One region of the Cronobacter universalis NCTC 9529 genome, then DNA from elsewhere that is predicted to be linked to it. Evidence: predicted binding sites of a transcription regulator. Region 1 holds the regulator's gene; the other holds the start of a gene.

Region 1 (4,604 bases):
ACGGGCTGTTTGGCAGCCTGGATAACCTGGGCGTGCTGGCGCGTGAGCTGGTGGCGGATCATGACGTTGTGCAGGTTGATTTGCGAAACCACGGGCTTTCCGGGCGTAGCGAGACGATGGATTACCCGGCGATGGCGCAGGATATTCTCGAAACCCTCGACGCGCTGGGGCTGAATAAGGTGATTCTCATCGGCCATTCGATGGGCGGCAAAGCGGCGATGGCGGTGACCGCCCTCGCGCCGGAGCGCATAGAAAAGCTGGTGGCGATTGATATCGCGCCGGTGGATTACCAGGTGCGCCGTCACGATGAAATTTTTAACGCGGTGAACGCGGTGAGCGACGCGGGCGCCACGTCGCGCCAGCAGGCGGCGGAGATTATGCGTCAGCAGATTGCTGAGGAAGGCGTGGTGCAGTTTCTGCTGAAATCGTTTGTCGAGGGCGAGTGGCGCTTTAACGTGCCGGTGCTGTGGAACCAGTATTCGCGTATCGTCGGCTGGGAAACGGTGCCCGCCTGGCACGGCCCCGCGCTGTTTATTCGCGGCGGCGCGTCGCCTTATGTGGAAGAAGCGCACCGCGAGGCGTTGCTCGCGCAGTTCCCGCAGGCCCGCGCGCATGTGATTGCGGGCGCCGGTCACTGGGTGCATGCCGAAAAACCGCAGGCGGTGCTGCGCGCGATCCGTCGTTTTCTGGAAACTGATTAAAAACAGACCGACCGGCGCCCTCGCGCGCCGGATGCGTTGGCGCGCTTCGCTGCCTCATGTATGATGGCGCGCTGAAATACCGCCGGGCTCCGCCACGGCAGCCTGTTTCCCCTGTCTATACTCATACCATGGCAAAAGAACAAACGGACCGCACAACGCTCGATCTCTTCGCGGATGAACGCCGTCCGGGCAGACCGAAAACCAATCCGCTGTCGCGCGACGAACAGCTGCGCATCAATAAGCGCAACCAGCTTAAACGTGACAAAGTTCGCGGGCTTAAGCGCGTGGAGCTGAAGCTGAACGCCGACGCGGTAGACGCGCTGAACCATCTCGCGCAGGCGCGCAATATCAGCCGCAGCGAGCTGATAGAAGCGATGCTGCTCGCGCAGCTGAAAGCCTTGCAGGAGTAAGGTCTGGTCTGAATTTTACCCAAAAGGACGGGGCAATGTAGCAGAGAGTGCACCCGGCGCCTGATACCGTTTCCGCACCCTCTTTTGTTCTGCTATGATTGCCCTATCTGTGGGCGTTATGCCAGCACCATCACATTTAGATTCAAGAGGTTATTCTTCTTATGGCAATCGTAGGCATCTTTTTCGGCAGCGACACCGGCAATACCGAAAATATCGCAAAAATTATCCAGAAACAGCTCGGGAAAGACGTTGCTGAAGTGCATGACATTGCCAAAAGCAGCAAAGAAGATCTGGAAGCATTCGATATTCTTCTGCTTGGCATCCCGACCTGGTATTACGGCGAAGCGCAGTGCGACTGGGATGATTTCTTCCCGACGCTCGAAGAAATTGACTTCAACGGCAAGCTGGTAGCTCTCTTCGGCTGTGGCGACCAGGAAGATTACGCAGAATACTTCTGCGACGCGCTGGGCACCATTCGCGACATTATCGAGCCGCGCGGCGCGACCATCGTTGGCCACTGGCCGACCGAAGGCTACCACTTTGAAGCCTCCAAGGGCCTGGCGGACGACGATCACTTCGTCGGTCTCGCGATTGACGAAGACCGCCAGCCGGAGCTGACCGCGGAACGCGTTGAAAAATGGGTCAAACAGGTTTCCGAAGAGCTACATCTGCAGGAAATCATCAACGCCTGATGATAAGCGGCGCGGGCACCGTTCCGCGCCGTTTGATAGATAAAAGCAATGAAAATAATTGCTACAAATTTTTAACTTTCCCTCACTACGCTGTACAATAGCTTCCTTAATTATCAGGCCCTCCACGTAAAAAACGCTGGCTGGCCCACGATTTTTAAGCTCTTTTTTGCCGGACGCTTGCGGTTTTCATTTAGGCATGTCAGTTCTATAATGAGACGCATTCATCTTCGGCGTATCCGATGTATCGCTCCCTTCCGGAGCGAGTCGTTAAGCAACAGGACAGATTCCGCATGACTGACAACAATACCGCATTAAAGAAGGCCGGCCTGAAAGTCACGCTTCCTCGATTAAAAATCCTCGAAGTGCTGCAGGAACCGGTCAATCATCATGTCAGTGCGGAAGACCTCTATAAGCGTCTGATTGACATGGGTGAAGAGATTGGCCTTGCCACGGTCTATCGCGTACTTAACCAGTTCGATGATGCCGGCATCGTCACTCGCCACAACTTCGAAGGCGGCAAATCCGTTTTCGAGCTGACGCAACAGCATCATCACGATCATCTGATTTGCCTCGATTGCGGCAAAGTGATCGAGTTCAGCGATGACTCCATTGAAGCCCGTCAGCGTGAGATCGCCACGCGTCACGGCATCCGCCTGACCAACCACAGTCTCTATCTGTATGGTCACTGCGCGGACGGCGACTGCCGCGAAAACGAACACGCCCACGAGGCTGGCGGGAAATAACACTCGCACACTGCATCATCCAGGCCGACATCTGTCGGCTTTTTTATTGCCTGAAAACGCTGCTCCGAAAATAGAAATGTATTTTTTTAGATAGAGTTAAATAGTGATAGTGTTTTAATACAGCGCACAATGCTTAATTAAACCACATATATTTTATTAAATTGAAATTCAGAAAAGATAAATATCTTTGCCGCTCAATCGCTTAGGCATCAGATTATCCCTGTTTGTTCTTTTATCTCTCCTGCGCCTTATTGCAGCAATAAAAATCCATCCATTAAGATACAGCAACGATTTAATTTTATTTTATATAAGGTAACCCATATGGTCTTACCCCCTAAACCGCTTGCTGAGATTTACCGTATCGCGGATATTTTCAATAGCTATGGTAGCTGGTCTCGTGCGGAAAAAAATACGCTCATCCCCCTGCGGGACGGGGAGATCTGCATCATTCGCGGCGGTCAGTTCTCTCTGATGCGCCAGAGCGACCGGCTGCTTCTGGAAAAAAGCAGCGCGCCCTCCGTCCTTGGTCTCGCCAGGAATTTAGGTAAATCCCAATTCGCAAAATTACAGGCTGATTCTGAATGTCATTATCAGTTAATTCCTTTTGATTATTTCATGCAGGAAATTGAGAAAAATCACTGTCAGTTACATCTGCTTATTTTGTCTTCATGGATTATTAATACGCTTTGCTATCGCGAAGAAATTATGATCGGCAGAAACAGCTTCAGTATGATTAAAGCCAATATTGATTGCCTGGCGGCGATGGATGAGTTCATGCGCAACCGCATTAACGTGGCGGATTATATTGTTAAAAAAACTAATCTTTCCCGTAGCATGGTGATGAAAACCCTTTCTCAACTGCGCAGCGCGAAGAATATTGAGATAAGCAAAGGCAAGCTGGTCGCGGTTTACCATCTGCCTGACGCGCTGTAAGCCTTGCGTCCCTCACGAAAAAGCCAGCCCGGAGGCTGGCTTTTTAATTACGCTGCGTTATGGCTGTACGCTATCCACACGGCTGTAGCGCTTACCGTCGCTGCTGACGCTGCGCACCTGCACCGCGCCTGTGACGCGTGGCGGCTTCGCGGCGTCATAACGCAGCCAGCGCGCGCCATCGTCGGTGGAATACTCCATCGCAACGCCAGGCAGGCTGCTGTTCATCTGCAACACGCCCTCGCTAACGCGCGCGCCGGGCACCGGTAAACGGAACTGCACGCCCGCTTTTTCAAGCTTCGGCAGTTCGCGGCTGCCCGCCAGGTTCGCAAAGCGCGTCCAGTCCTCATGCAGCGCTTTCACATCCACCTGATGCGTTTCGCCGCCTTTATATTCGCGTCCTGCCTGATAATCCTGCTCCCAGGCGGCGCGATGCCAGGCGCGCTCCGCAACGGCCAGCAGACGCGGGTACATCATGTACTCCATTTGTTTATCGGTGCGCACGACTTCGCTCCAGAGCTGCGCCGAGAGGCCATACGCGCCCGGCCACGGCTTGTCGGATTTGGCGCTGAACGGATTGCCGTCGCGATCGACGGAGGTCTCGGCGTTTTGCGGCAGGTTATCCGGCGCGAAGCTGAAAATCTTGCGCTCGTCGCTGAATCGCGTACCCCAGTAGTAACCGCTCTCCGCCGGGTTTACTTCGTTCGGGAAATCGAGATAAACATAATCCGGGTTAGAGACCACCACGCGGAAACCTTTATTTGCCCAGTCGTTCGCCGTATCGAAACCACCCCAGTAGAGCGAGTCCCAGAAGTTGACGTTAACATGCGGGGTCGCGAACGCGCTGGCGTCTTTCGCGTCCTTAAGCCCGTCCTGCCACGCCTGCATGGTGTCGATGCCGTGGGCTTTGACAAGCTTGCTCACTTCCGCGCCAAAGTAGCTGGAGAGATGCTCGACATCAGCCACCACGCCGTCCTGCACCATCTTCTGACACACCGGCGAGCGCGCCCAGGGCTTGTCCTGACGGCGCTGATCGATAATTCCCTTCCCGGCCTCTGGTTTCGCTTTGTCCGTATAACCCGCCCCGAGGTAGATATTTTTCGCCTCATCGCCGCCGAAATGCCAGGT
Region 2 (4,604 bases), 1.8 Mb from region 1:
GCAGTTCCGGGCTCGCGCCGAGCAGCGCGCCGCCGTCCGGCAGCGGCACATGGAAGTTAAAACTCGCGGGGTTTTGCGCCACCAGACGCGCCAGCAGCGCCAGGCTGTCCGGGGCCTGCCCGGTGGTGATATCGATAAGGCGGGAGAGGACGATTTTACTGACCGCAGGCGTCGCGGTCAGCGCGGCGGCGCGCGCCACCATCGCCCTGAACGTCGCCTCGTCCGGGAGCGCTTCACGGCGGATAACGCGCGGCGCGGCGCTGTTGTCGATAAGCGAATAACCGCCGCGCGCGGTATCGCTGTAGCTTTCAGGAATAAACAGCGCGGACGGTTTGCGGGTATCGAACGGAATAGCGCCGACGACGATGGGGCGCGCGATGCCCTGCCTGCGGGCGCGGTCGAACGCGTCGCGTAGCGCGGTCTGAAACACGCCGTGGCGCTCTGCGCCGTCGGCGGCAGGCGTCTCCAGCCGCGTAAAACAGCCGCGGGTGGTGAAACTGCGATAAGGCGACATGAAGAAAAAGCTGTCAGATGAAAGGGATGCGGCAGCGTCGCAGCGTTCCCCGGCCAGTGACGTATCCATGCGCTCCTCCTGTACCAAAAAGTGAACTGATAATTGTTATCATTTGTATTTGGAGGCGTAACCTAAGGCGAAATGACGGGGTTGTCAACCACAGGGGAGAAGTGGAGGCGAAAGCGCCGCTTGCATCCTGTCGGCAAATGATGAAAATGAGAAGCATTATTAACTCATCGTACAGGAATTGTAGCCGTGACGTTCACTTCCGCCCTGCGCGCCGTACTCGCCGCCAGCCTGCTGGTTTTAGGAATATCCTCAGTCTCACAGGCGGCGTCGTGGCCGCGTCAGGTTACCGACAGCCGCGGCGTACATACGCTTGAAAAAGCGCCGCAGCGCATTGTCTCTACCAGCGTCACGCTGACCGGTTCGTTGCTGGCGATTGACGCGCCGGTGGTGGCGAGCGGCGCGACGTCGCCAGGCAACCGCGTCGCCGACGACCAGGGGTTTCTGCGCCAGTGGGGTGATATCGCCAAAGCGCGTCATGTTGAGCGGCTGTATATCGGCGAGCCAAACGCCGAAGCCGTGGCCGCGCAGATGCCGGATCTGATTCTGGTGAGCGCCACCGGCGGCGATTCGGCGCAGGCGCTGTACGAACAGTTTTCCGCTATCGCGCCGACATTAATCATCAATTACGACGACAAAAGCTGGCAGGCGCTGTTAACGCAGCTCGGCGAGATAACAGGTCATGAGAAGCAGGCCGCCGCGCGCATCGCGCAGTTTGACCAGCAGCTCGCGCAGGCGAAAGCGCAGATGACGCTGCCGCCGCAGCCCGTGAGCGCGCTGGTTTATAACCCCGCCGCGCACGGCGCGAATCTCTGGACCGCCGAATCGGCGCAGGGGAAACTGCTCGGCCAGCTCGGCTTTACGCTCGCGCCGCCCCCTGCCGCGCACGGCCTCACCAGCATGGGCAAACGCCACGATATTATTCAGCTCGGCGGTGAAAATCTGGCGGCGGGGCTGAACGGCGAGACGCTGTTTTTGTTCGCCGCCGATGATAAAGACGCCGCGGCGCTGCTGCGCGATCCGCTGCTGGCCCACCTTCCGGCGGTGAAAAATAAACGGGTTTACGCGCTCGGCACCGAAACCTTCCGGCTCGATTACTACAGCGCCAGCCTGTTGCTGAAACGGCTTGAAGCATTGTTCAAACAGTAAAAGACGGGGCCGGATGGCCCCTTTTTTAATGCGGCGCGGGTTCCGGCGGCGGCTGGCGCAACCGGCGCAGTTCCGCCAAAAGCAGCGCCAGCGCAAGGGTAACGATCGCAAGCCCAATCCCGCCCACGCTCGCGGCGCTCACCGGCGACAGCCAGGCGCCCATACCGCCGAGCGCCGCCGCGCCGATGGCGTCGCCCGTGACGTTTTGCGCGGTCCACAGGCCGTTAATGCGCCCGAGCATGTGATCCGGCGTCCGGGTCTGGATAAGCTGGTACTGGATAAGCGAGCTCACGCCGCTCAGGTAGCCGAACAGCGTCAGGCAGATAAACGCCAGCGGCCAGAACGGCATCAGGCTGAATGCGCCGACGGCCAACAGCGCCAGCACCGAGGAAATCAGCAGCGTGCGGCCAGGGCGCGGGGCGTGCGCGAGCCCGCCGCTGGTGAGCGCCCCCAGCGCCGCGCCGAGCGGCACCGCGGCGTACAGTACGCCGATTTCGCCGCTCGCCATCTGCCAGTGGTTCGCAAGCGCGGGATAAAGCACACGCACCGCGCTCGCCATCGTCAGCAGCGCGCCGACCAGCGCCACGCCGCCCACGACCGGGCTTGCCGCAAGAAAGCGCAGCCCGTCGGCCAGCGCGCGCAGCGGATGCTGGCGTTGCATCTGCGGCGCGGGGAGCGCCGGGAGGGTGAGCAGCGGCAGGAGCGTGAGAAAAGTTCCGAGCGCCGCCAGCGCGTAGTTCCAGGCCACGCCGCCCCAGGCCAGCAGCACGCCGCCGAGTAGCGGCGAAATTACCGAGCCCAGACGCACCGTCAGCATGGTAATCGCCCCCGCCTGCATCAGGTTTTCACGCCCGACGATGGCGGGCGTCGCCGCCAGCAGCGCCGTCACGCCGATCGCCCCGAAAAACCCGTCCCATAACCCGAGCAGATAAATCGCAGTGACCGACGACGCGGGCAGCACGGCGTTGATCCACAGCCCGATAAACCCGAGGCCGCAAGTGGAACGCGCCAGCAGAATAAGCGTTTTGCGCTCATAGCGGTCGGCCAGCACGCCGCCGGTCATCAGCCCGATAAACATCGCCGCCCCGGTGAGCGTGACCGCCAGCCCCACCTGGAAGGGCGAGCCGGTGAGCGTCTGGATCTGTACCGGCACCGCCACGCCGAGCAGTCCAAGGCCGAGAATGGAGATAAAGCGCGCCAGAAAGACGGCGCGATAAGCGGGATGGGTTTTCAGTAACGAGAGGTTCAGTAACAGCGAATGTCGGTTCATTACAGGGCCTTAACGCGAATTTTCCTTGCCGGATAACGGGACGGCCATGCTAACATAGCCAGATAAGAGTGATAATAACTATCATTATCGATTCCAGGATGTGCGTTATGTCGGCCTCGCGCCTTTCCTCCAGGATGGTTGTCCTGGGGTGTCTCTTGTTACTGCTGCTGTTGATGGTCGCCCTCAGCCTGCTGGCGGGCGCCAAATCCCTGCCCTTCTCTCTCGTGATGGACGCGCTCACCGGCACCTGCCGCGAGGCGGACTGCACCATCGTGCTGGATGCGCGTCTGCCGCGCACCCTTGCGGGTATTGTCGCGGGACTGTCGCTCGGGCTTGCCGGCGCGCTGATGCAAACGCTGACCCGCAACCCGCTCGCCGACCCCGGCCTGTTAGGCGTCAATTCCGGCGCCAGTTTCGCCATTGTGCTGGGCGCGGCGCTGTGGGGCGTGAGCGATCCGCTGCATATTCTCGCGCTGGCGCTGTGCGGTGCGCTGGCCGCCACACTCGTGGTGGCGTTTACCGGCAGCGCGGGCGGCGGGCAGCTTAGCCCGGTGCGCCTGACGCTCGCGGGCGTGGCGCTGGCCGCGGTGCTGGAAGGGCTTTCCGGCGGCATCGCGCTGTTAAACCCGGTGGTGTATGACCAGCTGCGCTTCTGGCAGGCGGGCTCGCTTGATATCCGCACCCTGACGACGCTTAAAGCCATTGTGCCGGTCGTGCTCACGGGCGCGGTTATCGCGCTGCTGCTGGGGCGCGCCCTGAACAGCCTGAGCATGGGCAGCGACACGGCGACGGCGCTCGGCAGCCGCGTGGCGCGCACGCAGGTGTTCGGGCTTATCGCCATTACGCTCCTGTGCGCCAGCGCCACCGCCGTGGTCGGCCCCATCGCCTTTATCGGCCTGATGATGCCGCACTTGGCGCGCTGGCTGGTGGGCGCGGATCACCGCTGGTCGCTGCCGGTGACGCTGCTCGCCACGCCGTCGCTGCTGCTGCTCGCGGATATCATTGGCAGGCTGGTAGTGCCGGGCGAACTGCGGGTATCGGTGGTCAGCGCGTTTATCGGCGCGCCCGCGCTGATTTATCTGGTGCGCCAGCGGCGCGGCGGAGCGTCGCTATGAGATCCGTTCCCCCTCGTTTAGGGCTCTTTTGCCTGCTGATGTTGAGCCTGTGCATCGGTCTCGGCCTCTGGGCGCTGACGCAGGGCGCGGTAACGCTTGAAGCCCGTAAGGTGCTGGAGGCGCTGACCGGCCACGCGCCGCGCAATGTTGCGCTTATCGTCACCGAATGGCGGCTGCCGCGCGTGGCGATGGCGCTGCTGCTGGGTGCCGCGCTCGGCGTGAGCGGCGCGATTTTCCAGTCGCTGATGCGCAACCCTTTAGGCAGCCCGGATGTGATGGGCTTTAACACCGGCGCCTGGAGCGGCGTGCTGGTGGCGATGGTGCTGGCGGGCCAGCACCAGTCCGCTATCGCGTTCACCGCCATCGCGGGCGGCACGCTGACGGCGTTTATCGTCTGGCTCCTCGCCTGGCGCAACGGCATCGACACTTTCCGGCTGATTATTATCGGCATTGGCGTGCGCGCGATGCTGGTGGCGTTCAATACGTGGCT

What was found. The regulator Fur, encoded in region 1, represses iron uptake genes when iron is present. The targets are predictions, from matches to a motif close to ATAATAATGAGAACNACTATCAA.
Region 2: entS (enterobactin transporter EntS) is a predicted target of Fur. The motif match lies at 3,062-3,084, and genes of this name have one in related genera.

The regions. Positions count from the first base shown of each region.
Region 1 covers NZ_CP012257.1:1,305,795-1,310,398, reverse strand. The annotation lists gene ybfF (esterase) at 1-701, shown strand, start outside; gene ybfE (LexA regulated protein) at 830-1,111, shown strand; gene fldA (flavodoxin FldA) at 1,273-1,803, shown strand; gene fur (ferric iron uptake transcriptional regulator) at 2,094-2,546, shown strand; gene AFK65_RS05960 (helix-turn-helix domain-containing protein) at 2,868-3,479, shown strand; gene AFK65_RS05955 (beta-N-acetylhexosaminidase) at 3,537-4,604, opposite strand, start outside.
Region 2 covers NZ_CP012257.1:3,095,077-3,099,680, forward strand. The annotation lists gene entC (isochorismate synthase EntC) at 1-583, opposite strand, end outside; gene fepB (Fe2+-enterobactin ABC transporter substrate-binding protein) at 770-1,729, shown strand; gene entS (enterobactin transporter EntS) at 1,755-2,999, opposite strand; gene fepD (Fe(3+)-siderophore ABC transporter permease) at 3,134-4,114, shown strand; gene fepG (iron-enterobactin ABC transporter permease) at 4,111-4,604, shown strand, end outside.